DNA from 2 places in the Microbacterium tumbae genome. Region 1 is predicted to be linked to the other one. Evidence: predicted binding sites of a transcription regulator. Region 1 holds the regulator's gene; the other holds the start of a gene.

Region 1 (4,595 bases):
AAGCTGGAGCACGCGGTCTCCGCGGGCGGCTACACGCTGATCCCGCTGAAGCTGTACTTCTCGGATGGCAGAGCGAAGGTCGAGATCGCGCTCGCGAAGGGCAAGCGCGAGTACGACAAGAGGCAGACTCTGCGCGAACGGCAGGACACCCGCGAGGCCGAACGGGCTATGCGACTGCGCAACCGCGTGGGGGAGTGACGCGGTCGGAGCTGCGGCGCGCTCAGCGAGTCGAGGCGCTCGTGCCGGGCGAGCGTCAGCGAGTCGAAGCGAAGCCGAACACCCGGCCGAGGAACGCCAGCTCGCGCTCCAAGGCGTCGACGATCGTCCCTGCGCTGCGGAACCCGTGGCCTTCGCCCGGGTACACGACGTATTCGTGGGCGATGCCTCGCTCGGCGAGGGCATCCCTGACCCTCTCCGACTGCGAGGGAGGAACGACTCTGTCGTCCGCGCCCTGCAGGAGGAGCACGGGCATGTCGATGCGATCGACATGGCTGAGCGGCGAACGATCGATGTAGATCTGCTCCGCGCCGGGGAGCGGGCCGACGAGCCCGTCCAGGTAGCAGCGCTCGAAGTCGTGCGTGTCCTCGGCGAGGGCGCGCAGATCCGTCACACCGTAGCGGCTGATGCCCGCCGCGAAGACTCCGCCGCGCACGAGGGCGGACAGCACGGTCCACCCGCCGGCTGACCCTCCGCGGATCGCGATGCGGGCCGGATCCGCCAGCCCGGAGTCCGCGAGTCCCTGGGCCGCCGCGAGGACGTCGTCGACGTCGACGATCCCCCAGTTCCCGTTCAGCCGCTCGCGATAGGCACGGCCGTACCCCGTCGAGCCGCCGTAGTTCACGTCGAGGATGCCGATGCCGCGGCTCGTGTAGTACGCGACGGCGGCTGATGCCGCGCCCGTCACATGGGCGGTCGGGCCGCCGTGCACGAACACGATGTAGGGCGGCAGCCCGCCCTCCGGCGCCTCCTGCTCGGGATTCGAGGGGGGATACGCGAACGCGTGCACGGGGCCGTGGGGACCGTCGACGACGAGCGGCATCGCCGGCGGCATCCACTCCGGCTCGACGGCCGTCCCGCCGCGGAGAGCACGGACCGCGCCGGAGTCGATGTCGACGAGCCAGAGGCCGGCGGTCGTGCGCGACCCGCTGCCGGTGAGCAGGATGCGCGTGCCGTCGGCGTCGTCGATGCTGACGTGCCCGTCGGCCGGGACGTCGAGGGCGTGCTCATCTCCGTTCGGCGAGTGCACCACGACCTCGTCCCTGCCATTCGTGCGCACGGCGGCGATGCGGGCGTCGTCGAGCGGGCGGTACCAGCGGTTGCCGAGCACCCACAGGCCGTACCCGGTGTCGGCGTCGGCCGGAGCGATGGGCGTCGCCGGTCCCTTCGGCGCGATCCCGTCCAGCATCTGGCGATGCAGGCCCCATCGGCCGCCGGGATCGTCCGCGTACAGCAGGGCGTCGTCGCCCTGCCACTCCGGCTGGAGCGCTGCGCGGGTGTCGAGCACGACGACCTCGCCGTCGGCGATGCGAAGGATCGCCGCCTGCGCGCTGTCCCAGGGCATCCGCCGTCCGCTCCACTGCACCCACGCCAAGCGCGTGCCGTCCGGCGAGAGCGCAGGATGCGCGAAGAACCCCGGGCCCTCCGCGTGCACCGCGACGGCGCCGGACCCGTCGAGGGCGATCTCCACGATCGCCCGCAGATGCGGCCGGGTGGTCAGGTCCTCGCGCACCGCGAACAGGCGGCCGTGCTGCAGGCGGAGTCCGCCGTGGTTCGGGCCGGGGACGGTGAGGGGCTCGGGCACGCCGCCCGGTGGCAGCCGGTGGACCCGCTGATCCTTCGCATCGACGAAGTACAGGACGCCATCGGCGTCCGCCGTCCACGCCCCGCCGCCGTACTCGTGCACGCGGGAGCGCGCGCTCCACGGCTCGGGAAGGACCTCTGCACCGGAGGAGCTGCGCACCGCGACGCGTCCGCCCTGCGTCGGCACCGACTCGCCCCACCAGACCTCGTCGCCCACGAACAGCGCACCGTCGATGCGGGGTGCCGAGGACGCGATGTCGACGGCGTGGAAGGGGGAGGACCAGGAACCGTACGGCGACGACATGCTCCGAGCGTATCCGGAGCCGGCGCCGGACACCTGTGCGAGCGGGTCAGACCGCGCGCAGCACCGCCACCACCTTGCCGAGCACGACGGCGTCGTCGCCGAGGATGGGCTCGAAGGCGGAGTTGCGGGGGAGCAGCCACGTGTGGCCGTCGCGGCGGCGGAAGGTCTTGACGGTGGCCTCGCCGTCGAGCATCGCGGCGACGATCTCGCCGTTCTCGGCATCGTTCTGCGCGCGGATGACGACCCAGTCGCCGTCGCAGATGGCGGCGTCGATCATCGACTCGCCCGACACCTTCAGCATGAACAGGTCGCCCTTGCCCACCAGCTGGCGGGGCAGCGGGAAGATCTCCTCCACCTGCTGCTCCGCCGTGATCGGCACGCCGGCGGCGATCCGGCCGACCAGCGGGACCAGCGCCGCATCGCCGACGGGCGTCGCGGCGTCGGCGGGGTTCTCGGTCCCGGTCCCCGGCAGGTCGATGAGGACCTCCATGGCACGGGTCTTGCCCGGGTCGCGGCGCAGATAGCCGCTCAGCTCGAGCTGTCCGAGCTGATGCGTCACGCTGGAGAGCGACTTCAGCCCGACGGCGTCGCCGATCTCGCGCATGCTCGGCGGATAGCCGTGCCGTGCGATCGAGGTCTGGATGACCTCGAGGATCGCCATCTGCTTCGCGCTCAGATTCTTGCGTCGGCGCGTGCGCGGGGCATCGCCCGCCGCGGCTGCTGCGTCGCTCATGGCTGCTCCTTCGTGGGCTGATCGGCCGCTGCCGCGCCGATGTCGGTGGCCCGTGGTGGGGTGTCGTTATCGAAACCGTAGCCGAGAAACGACGCAGCAGAGAAGATCTGTTCGAGCGTGTCGGAACATTCTCCCCGGCGATTTCGAAGAAGGCTTGACATGGATTCGAAATCGAAGATAGATTCGGTACGTAGCTTCGCATTCTCCGCTCCCGGCCGAGTGGAGAATGCGAACGCTACGCCAAAGCTCCCGAAGGGGAGAGGAAGCACGAGGAGCAGCATCATGAGCAGCATCACCGTCACCGCGTCGCCCATCCGTCCCGCCGTGCCCGCTACGCGCCTGCGGCTGACGGCCAGGGGCCGCGGCGTGCTGCTCGCCCTCGCCGCGCTTCCGCTCGCCGTCGGTCTCGCCTTCGCCGCGTTGAGCGGCGGCTCCGCCTACGCAGGCGGCGAGGAGGTCACCGCGTCCTTCGAGACGGTGACCGTGATGCCGGGCGACACGCTCTGGTCGATCGCCGAGGAGATCGCTCCCGGCGCAGACCCGCGCGAGGTCGTGCATGCGATCGAGACGCTCAACGTCCTCGACAGCGGGGTGCTGATGATCGGCGAAGAGCTCGCGATCCCGGCGGCTTACGCGGGATGATCCTCCGCGGGGCGAGGCGCGGGATTCGGCGTCACCCCGTAGGTCGACGACTCTGCGAGTCGTCAGCTCTACGATGGGGAGGGTGACCTCTCTCGATGATCTTCCGCTTCGGGCCGATCTCCGCGGCCTCACTCCATACGGCGCGCCTCAGGCTCCGCTTCCCGTCGCCCTGAACGTCAACGAGAACACGCACCCCGTCCCGGATGCGGTCGCCAGCGACATCCTCGACGACATCGCCGTCGCGCTGCGGGACGTCAACCGCTATCCCGACCGGGAGTTCACGGCGCTGCGGGAAGGCTTCGCCGAGTACCTCGGCCACGGGCTGAGCGCCGATCGGATCTGGGCGGGCAACGGCTCGAACGAGGTGCTGCAGCACATCCTCCAGGCTTTCGGGGGGCCGGGTCGCACCGCGTTCGGCTTCGTTCCCACCTACTCGATGTATCCGCTCATCACGCAGGGGACGGGAGCCGACTGGATAGCGGGCGTGCGCGAGCCGGACTACTCGATCACCGCGGAGGACGCGGCTGCGCAGGTCGCCGCCGCCGATCCGGACATCGTTCTGCTCTGCTCGCCGAACAACCCGACGGGGACTCCGCTCGGGCTCGACGTCGTCGAGGCGGTCTACGGGGCTGCTCGAGGCGTGGTCGTCGTCGACGAGGCCTATCAGGAGTTCGCGCCGCGCGAGGCGCCGTCCGCGCTCACGCTGCTGGATGGCCGCCCGAGGCTGGCCGTCTCCCGCACGATGAGCAAGGCGTTCGCCTTCGCCGGCGCACGGGTGGGGTATCTCGCCGCGGATCCCGCGTTCATCGATGCGCTCCGGCTCGTGCGTCTGCCGTATCACCTCAGCGCGCTGACCCAGGCCGCTGCGGTGGCCGCCCTCCGCAACTCCGGCACGATGCTGGCGATGGTCGAAGAGATCGTGGAGCAGCGCGACCGGATCACCGCCACTCTGGAGGCTCTCGGCTACGTCCCGCACGAGTCGTGGTCCAACTTCGTCCTGTTCGGCGGCGTGAGCGATCCGAAGGCGACCTGGCAGGCGCTCTACGACCAGGGCGTCCTGGTGCGCGACGTCGGCATTCCAGGGCACCTGCGTGTGACCGCGGGCACCGAGGCCGA
Region 2 (4,595 bases), on a different contig from region 1:
GGGAGGCATGTGCGCATCGTCGGGCATCCCTATGTGGATGTCTGGCAGTGCGTGAAGCCGGAGGCGCTGGGCATCGCCCGCTGGCCGGAGATCCCGCGGGGGATCGAATGGAAGATCGGCGTGTGCCGCGCGTTCGGCTGGCCGCACGAGGACCAGGCGGACATCGCGCGCGCCTGGCAGCACATCCTCAGCAGGGTCACGACCTACCGCGACCTGGAGCCCGCCCTGCTCGGGCGCGTCGAGGAGCTCATCGACTTCGTCACGGCGCCGGCGTAGCCGCGACGCGCTCCGCGCGCCGATTCACACGAATGCCACGCGCGGCGTCGGCGCGTCGATGAAGATGCGCCCCTGCGGGCTGATCCATTCGATGGTGCCGTCGGCGCGCTGTCTCACGCTCCATCTATGTCTGTCGAGAAGATCCGGATGCTTCAAGGGATGATGCTGTGCGCAGAAGCAGGCCAGATTGCGCAGTTCCGTGCGCCCGCCCTTGGCATGGTCGTGATTGTGGTCGATCTGACATCTGCGAGCGGGTCTGCGGCATGCGGGGAATCTGCATCGCTGATCCCTGGCACGCAGATACCGCTTCATCTCCGCCGTCGGGGCGTAGGCATCCGTCGCGGTGAGCATCCCCTCCGGCGCCAGGAACAACCGCGACCAGGACGGCGCGTACCCGGCCAGCTCGCGCACCTGCTCGGGGAGGACGGGGCCGACGCCGTCGAGCTCGCCCATGCGGTCGTCCTCGCCGGTGAGGGTGGACGAGGCGACGGTGACCTGCACCGTCGCCCTGATCGCTTCGGCGGGGGTGCCGATCAGCGAATCCGCCCCGCCTGCCAGCAGCAGCTCAAGCATGACGTCGGCACGGATCTGGGCCAGCGAACGCTCGTCCGCGTCGTCAGCGGCACGAGATGCGATCAGGGCCTTCGCCATCTCGTCGGCACGGTCGTACGCCGCGCGAACGAGGAGCTCGGGGCCGGTGATCTGCATCTCCCCGACCCCGTCGCCGCGAGAGTACACGTGCACGCCGTGGAAGTCGCGGGCCCGGCGGTGACGCTCGGCGACGTCCCCCGGCGCGATGTCCGCGGCGATCATGCGTGCCATGGCCTCCGTGCGCCCGGCGGACTCGGTGAGGGCGACGTCCAGGGCACGGCGTTCGTATTCGGCGCGGTCGGCATCCGTCGCATCGTTCAGCGCCGTGCCTGCGGCGACGATCGCCTCGGCGTGACGGAGGGTGACGAGGCCGTCCTCCATGGCATCCAGAACTGCCGGACAGCAGTGCGCGATCGTGTGCGCTCGATGCAGCATCCCGTCTGCGACGCCGGGCGAGAGATGACCCGCCGCTGCGATCTCGGCCGCGAGAGAGCGCACCGCCATGTCGTGATAGCGGGAGCCGAAGGGATCCTGCGCGAGCAGCAGATCGAATCGCGCGGCCAGCATACGCACGCGACGCGCGTCGATGGAGGCGGCATGGCGGCTGGACAGCTCCCACATCGAGAGGAGGGAGTCCTCTTCTCGGGTTCGACTGTCGACAGCGGTTGCCATATCTCATTATGGCATATAGATACGCATCAGGGCAACTAATAATGAGCCGTAAATAGAACAGAGATACGAACAATGCTCGTGTGCGGCGACCGCGCGACACGTCGCGTGCGCGGGCTTATACCCTGGAGGGATGCCAGAGCCCCGCACCTTCCGCGAGGAACCCGTCTCGTTCGTGCGCCGCAGCGGTCGCATGTCCGAGGCGCAGGAACGCGCTTTCGAAGAGCTCGCACCGCGCTACCTGCTCGATGTGCCGCGCGACGTCGCCTGGACGAGCGTGCACCCTGAGGCACGGCTCGACGTGGCGTCCGAATACGGACGGACCGCGCCGCTGATCGTCGAGATCGGGTCCGGGCAGGGGCATGCCATCGTCTCCGCCGCCTCCTCGCGCCCCGAGGACGACTTCCTGGCTGTCGAGGTGTTCCGTGCCGGCCTCGCGCGCACCATGCTCGACGCCGACAAGGCGGGCGCGCGCAATCTGCGGCTCGTCGAGGCCAACGCGCCGGAGGTGCTGGCGACCTACCTTCCAGAGGGGAGCGCCACGGAGATCTGGGTGTTCTTCTCGGATCCGTGGCACAAGAAGAGGCACACGAAGCGCCGGCTGATCCGCGAGGGCTTCGGCGAGGTCGCGGCACGCGCTCTCGCCGGCGGCGGGCTGCTCCGTCTCGCCACCGACTGGGAGGACTATGCGCTCCAGATGCGCGAGGTGCTGGATGCCGAGCCGCTCTTCGAGCGCGCTTTCGACGGCGATTGGGCCGAGCGCTTCGACGGCCGTGTCATGACCGCGTTCGAGCGCAAGGGGCTGAACAAGGGCCGCGACATCCGCGATCTCGCCTACCGGCGGACGCCGCGCCCGTGAGGACCGCGGCGACGACCCGGCGGCCGGCGCTGATCCCGGCGGCGCTGGTGTGCCTCGCCGCTCCCGCCGTCTTCGTCGTGCATCTCGTCTGGCTCGGCTGGCTGCTCCTCGCGATCGGCATCGGCGTGGCGTGGGCGCAGGAAGGGAGGGCTGCGACGGCATCCGCGGTCGTGCGGATCGGCTCACGGCGCGAGAACGCGCGTCCGATCGGCCGTGCGCGCTCGCTCACCAGGGATCTGTCGCTCATCGCGATCGGGATGCTGATCGTCAGCGCGATCCCGCTGGCGGCCGAACTCGACGATCTCGCCATGCTGCGCTTCACGATCGCTCTCGGCGGCGCCGTCCTGGTGCCGTACGCGATCTCCCGCTTCCTCTACCGGGACAGGGCGATCTCCTTCCCCTGGCGCACCGGGAGACGCTGGCGACGGCTGCAGTGGGGATGGCTGGTCGCGGTGCTCGCGCTCGGCTGGCTGATCCTGCCGTTCTACTTCATCACCAGCGGCGTCTACCTGAACTGGCCCGTCGTCGACACGCCGGAGCTCATCGCGCGGCTCTTCGTCGGAGTCGGCGCCGTGGGCATCTGGGACGAGCTCTTCTTCATCTGCACGGTCTTCGCGCTGCTGCGCCGGCATCTTTCCGACGGGGCGGCCAACGTCCTGCAGGCTGTCGTCTTCGTCTCGTTCCTCTGGGAGCTCGGCTACCGTTCCTGGGGGCCGTTGCTCACCCTCCCGTTCGCGCTGCTGCAGGGGTTCATCTTCCTGCGCACGCACTCGCTGGCGTACGTCGTGACGGTGCACCTGCTGTTCGACGCCGTCGTGTTCGGCGTGCTCGTGCACGCTCACAACCCCGGTCTCGTGCCGATCTTCCTGCTCTGAGCGCGCGGATGCGGGATGATGAGGGCATGATCATCGCAGGTCTCATCCTCGCGGCTGCGGCCGCCGCCTTCCACGTCTTCATCTTCGCGCTCGAGTCGCTGCGCTGGACGGACCCGCAGACGCGCAAGATCTTCGGGGTCGAGAGCGAGGCGGACGCCATCACGATGAAGCAGCTCGCCTTCAATCAGGGCTTCTACAATCTGTTCCTCGCGCTCACGGCGCTGCTGGGCGTCGGCCTGTACTTCTTCGGCGCGCCGATCGTAGGGCTCAGCCTCGTCTTCGCGGGGACAGGCATGATGCTCGCCGCCGCCCTCGTGCTCGTGCTCGCCGATCGCAGCAAGGCTCGCGCCGCCGCCATGCAGGGGACGCTCCCGCTCCTCGCGGTGGTCGTCACCGCGATCGGCGTCGGAGTCAGCTGACGGATGCGACCGGCTGGCGCAGCAGCGTCCGGCGCCTCGCCGGGTCGCCCCTGCGAGGATCGCTGAAGTAGATCTCGTGGTGACGACCGGTCATCCTCAAGCCGTTCCGTGGAAGGAAGTCGTCGTGCATCGCGGCGAGCACAGGAGCCTCGTCGTCGAAGGACCCGACGTGCAGCGTCTGTACGCAGAGCCCTTCCGAGAGGGGTTCGAAGCGGACCTCGTGGAAGCGGCCGGCGGGGTTCTTCCCGGACGCCTTCGCCACGGCATCCTCGAACATCGCCGTCGTGATCCACGCCGGCTGCAGGATCATCAGCGTCCATTGCCAGGCGGCCTTGTCCCGAGCGCTGGTGAATGAGGCGTGGTCCTCGGCCCACCAGAGACCTTCCAGCGGCATCACGACGTAGTCGCGGTCCAGTGCGTTCCTGCTGGCGAACTTGAGTCCGTAAGCGAGGGGGTACAGTGCCTCCACGGCGGTGGCGAACGCGGGGGAGAGAGGTTCGGGTCGCCGTGCCCGTCGGTCTTCAGATACGAGAGATCGGGGACCTCAAGGATGCGGAACTCGCCCCTACCCGCTCGGTAGGAGTCGAGCTCCTTCTTCAGATCGACCTTCGTCATACGGTGATTGTGTCAAGAGCCTCGCCACTCCGGGACCCCGACGGCGTCAGCGCACGAATCCTGCCTGCAGCCGTCCACCGGCGCGCTCGAGCTCTCGCTCGACGACGTCGGCGAAGGCCTCGAGCCGGCCGGCGAGCAGAGGTGCGGCCAGATCGTCGGCCCTGGCACGGTCGAGCGCTCGCAGCCTTCGCGGAAGGTGCTTGCCGGCGCCGATCCACCGGCCCTCGGACAGCAGCACGAGCTCGGCGGTCTTCTCGAACGCGGTCGCCGCGAGAACCTGCCGCTCGAGCG

What was found. The regulator LexA, encoded in region 1, represses DNA repair genes until DNA is damaged. The targets are predictions, from matches to a motif close to TCGAACANNTGTTCGA.
Region 2: a site for LexA is predicted at 1,593-1,608, ahead of ACYVGQ_RS15045 (HNH endonuclease signature motif containing protein). Genes of this name have one in related genera too.

Annotation. Positions count from the first base shown of each region.
Region 1 is NZ_BAAGWV010000003.1:636,812-641,406, forward strand. Features, by position in the region: gene smpB (SsrA-binding protein SmpB) at 1-198, shown strand, start outside; gene ACYVGQ_RS14775 (S9 family peptidase) at 254-2,104, opposite strand; gene lexA (transcriptional repressor LexA) at 2,151-2,837, opposite strand; gene ACYVGQ_RS14785 (hypothetical protein) at 2,834-3,151, opposite strand; gene ACYVGQ_RS14790 (LysM peptidoglycan-binding domain-containing protein) at 3,120-3,479, shown strand; gene ACYVGQ_RS14795 (histidinol-phosphate transaminase) at 3,553-4,595, shown strand, end outside.
Region 2 is NZ_BAAGWV010000004.1:5,601-10,195, reverse strand. Features, by position in the region: gene ACYVGQ_RS15050 (DUF3097 domain-containing protein) at 1-276, shown strand, start outside; gene ACYVGQ_RS15045 (HNH endonuclease signature motif containing protein) at 301-1,539, opposite strand; gene trmB (tRNA (guanosine(46)-N7)-methyltransferase TrmB) at 1,670-2,395, shown strand; gene ACYVGQ_RS15035 (CPBP family intramembrane glutamic endopeptidase) at 2,392-3,270, shown strand; gene ACYVGQ_RS15030 (DUF1304 domain-containing protein) at 3,297-3,689, shown strand; gene ACYVGQ_RS15025 (GyrI-like domain-containing protein) at 3,682-4,158, opposite strand; gene ACYVGQ_RS15020 (hypothetical protein) at 4,351-4,595, opposite strand, start outside.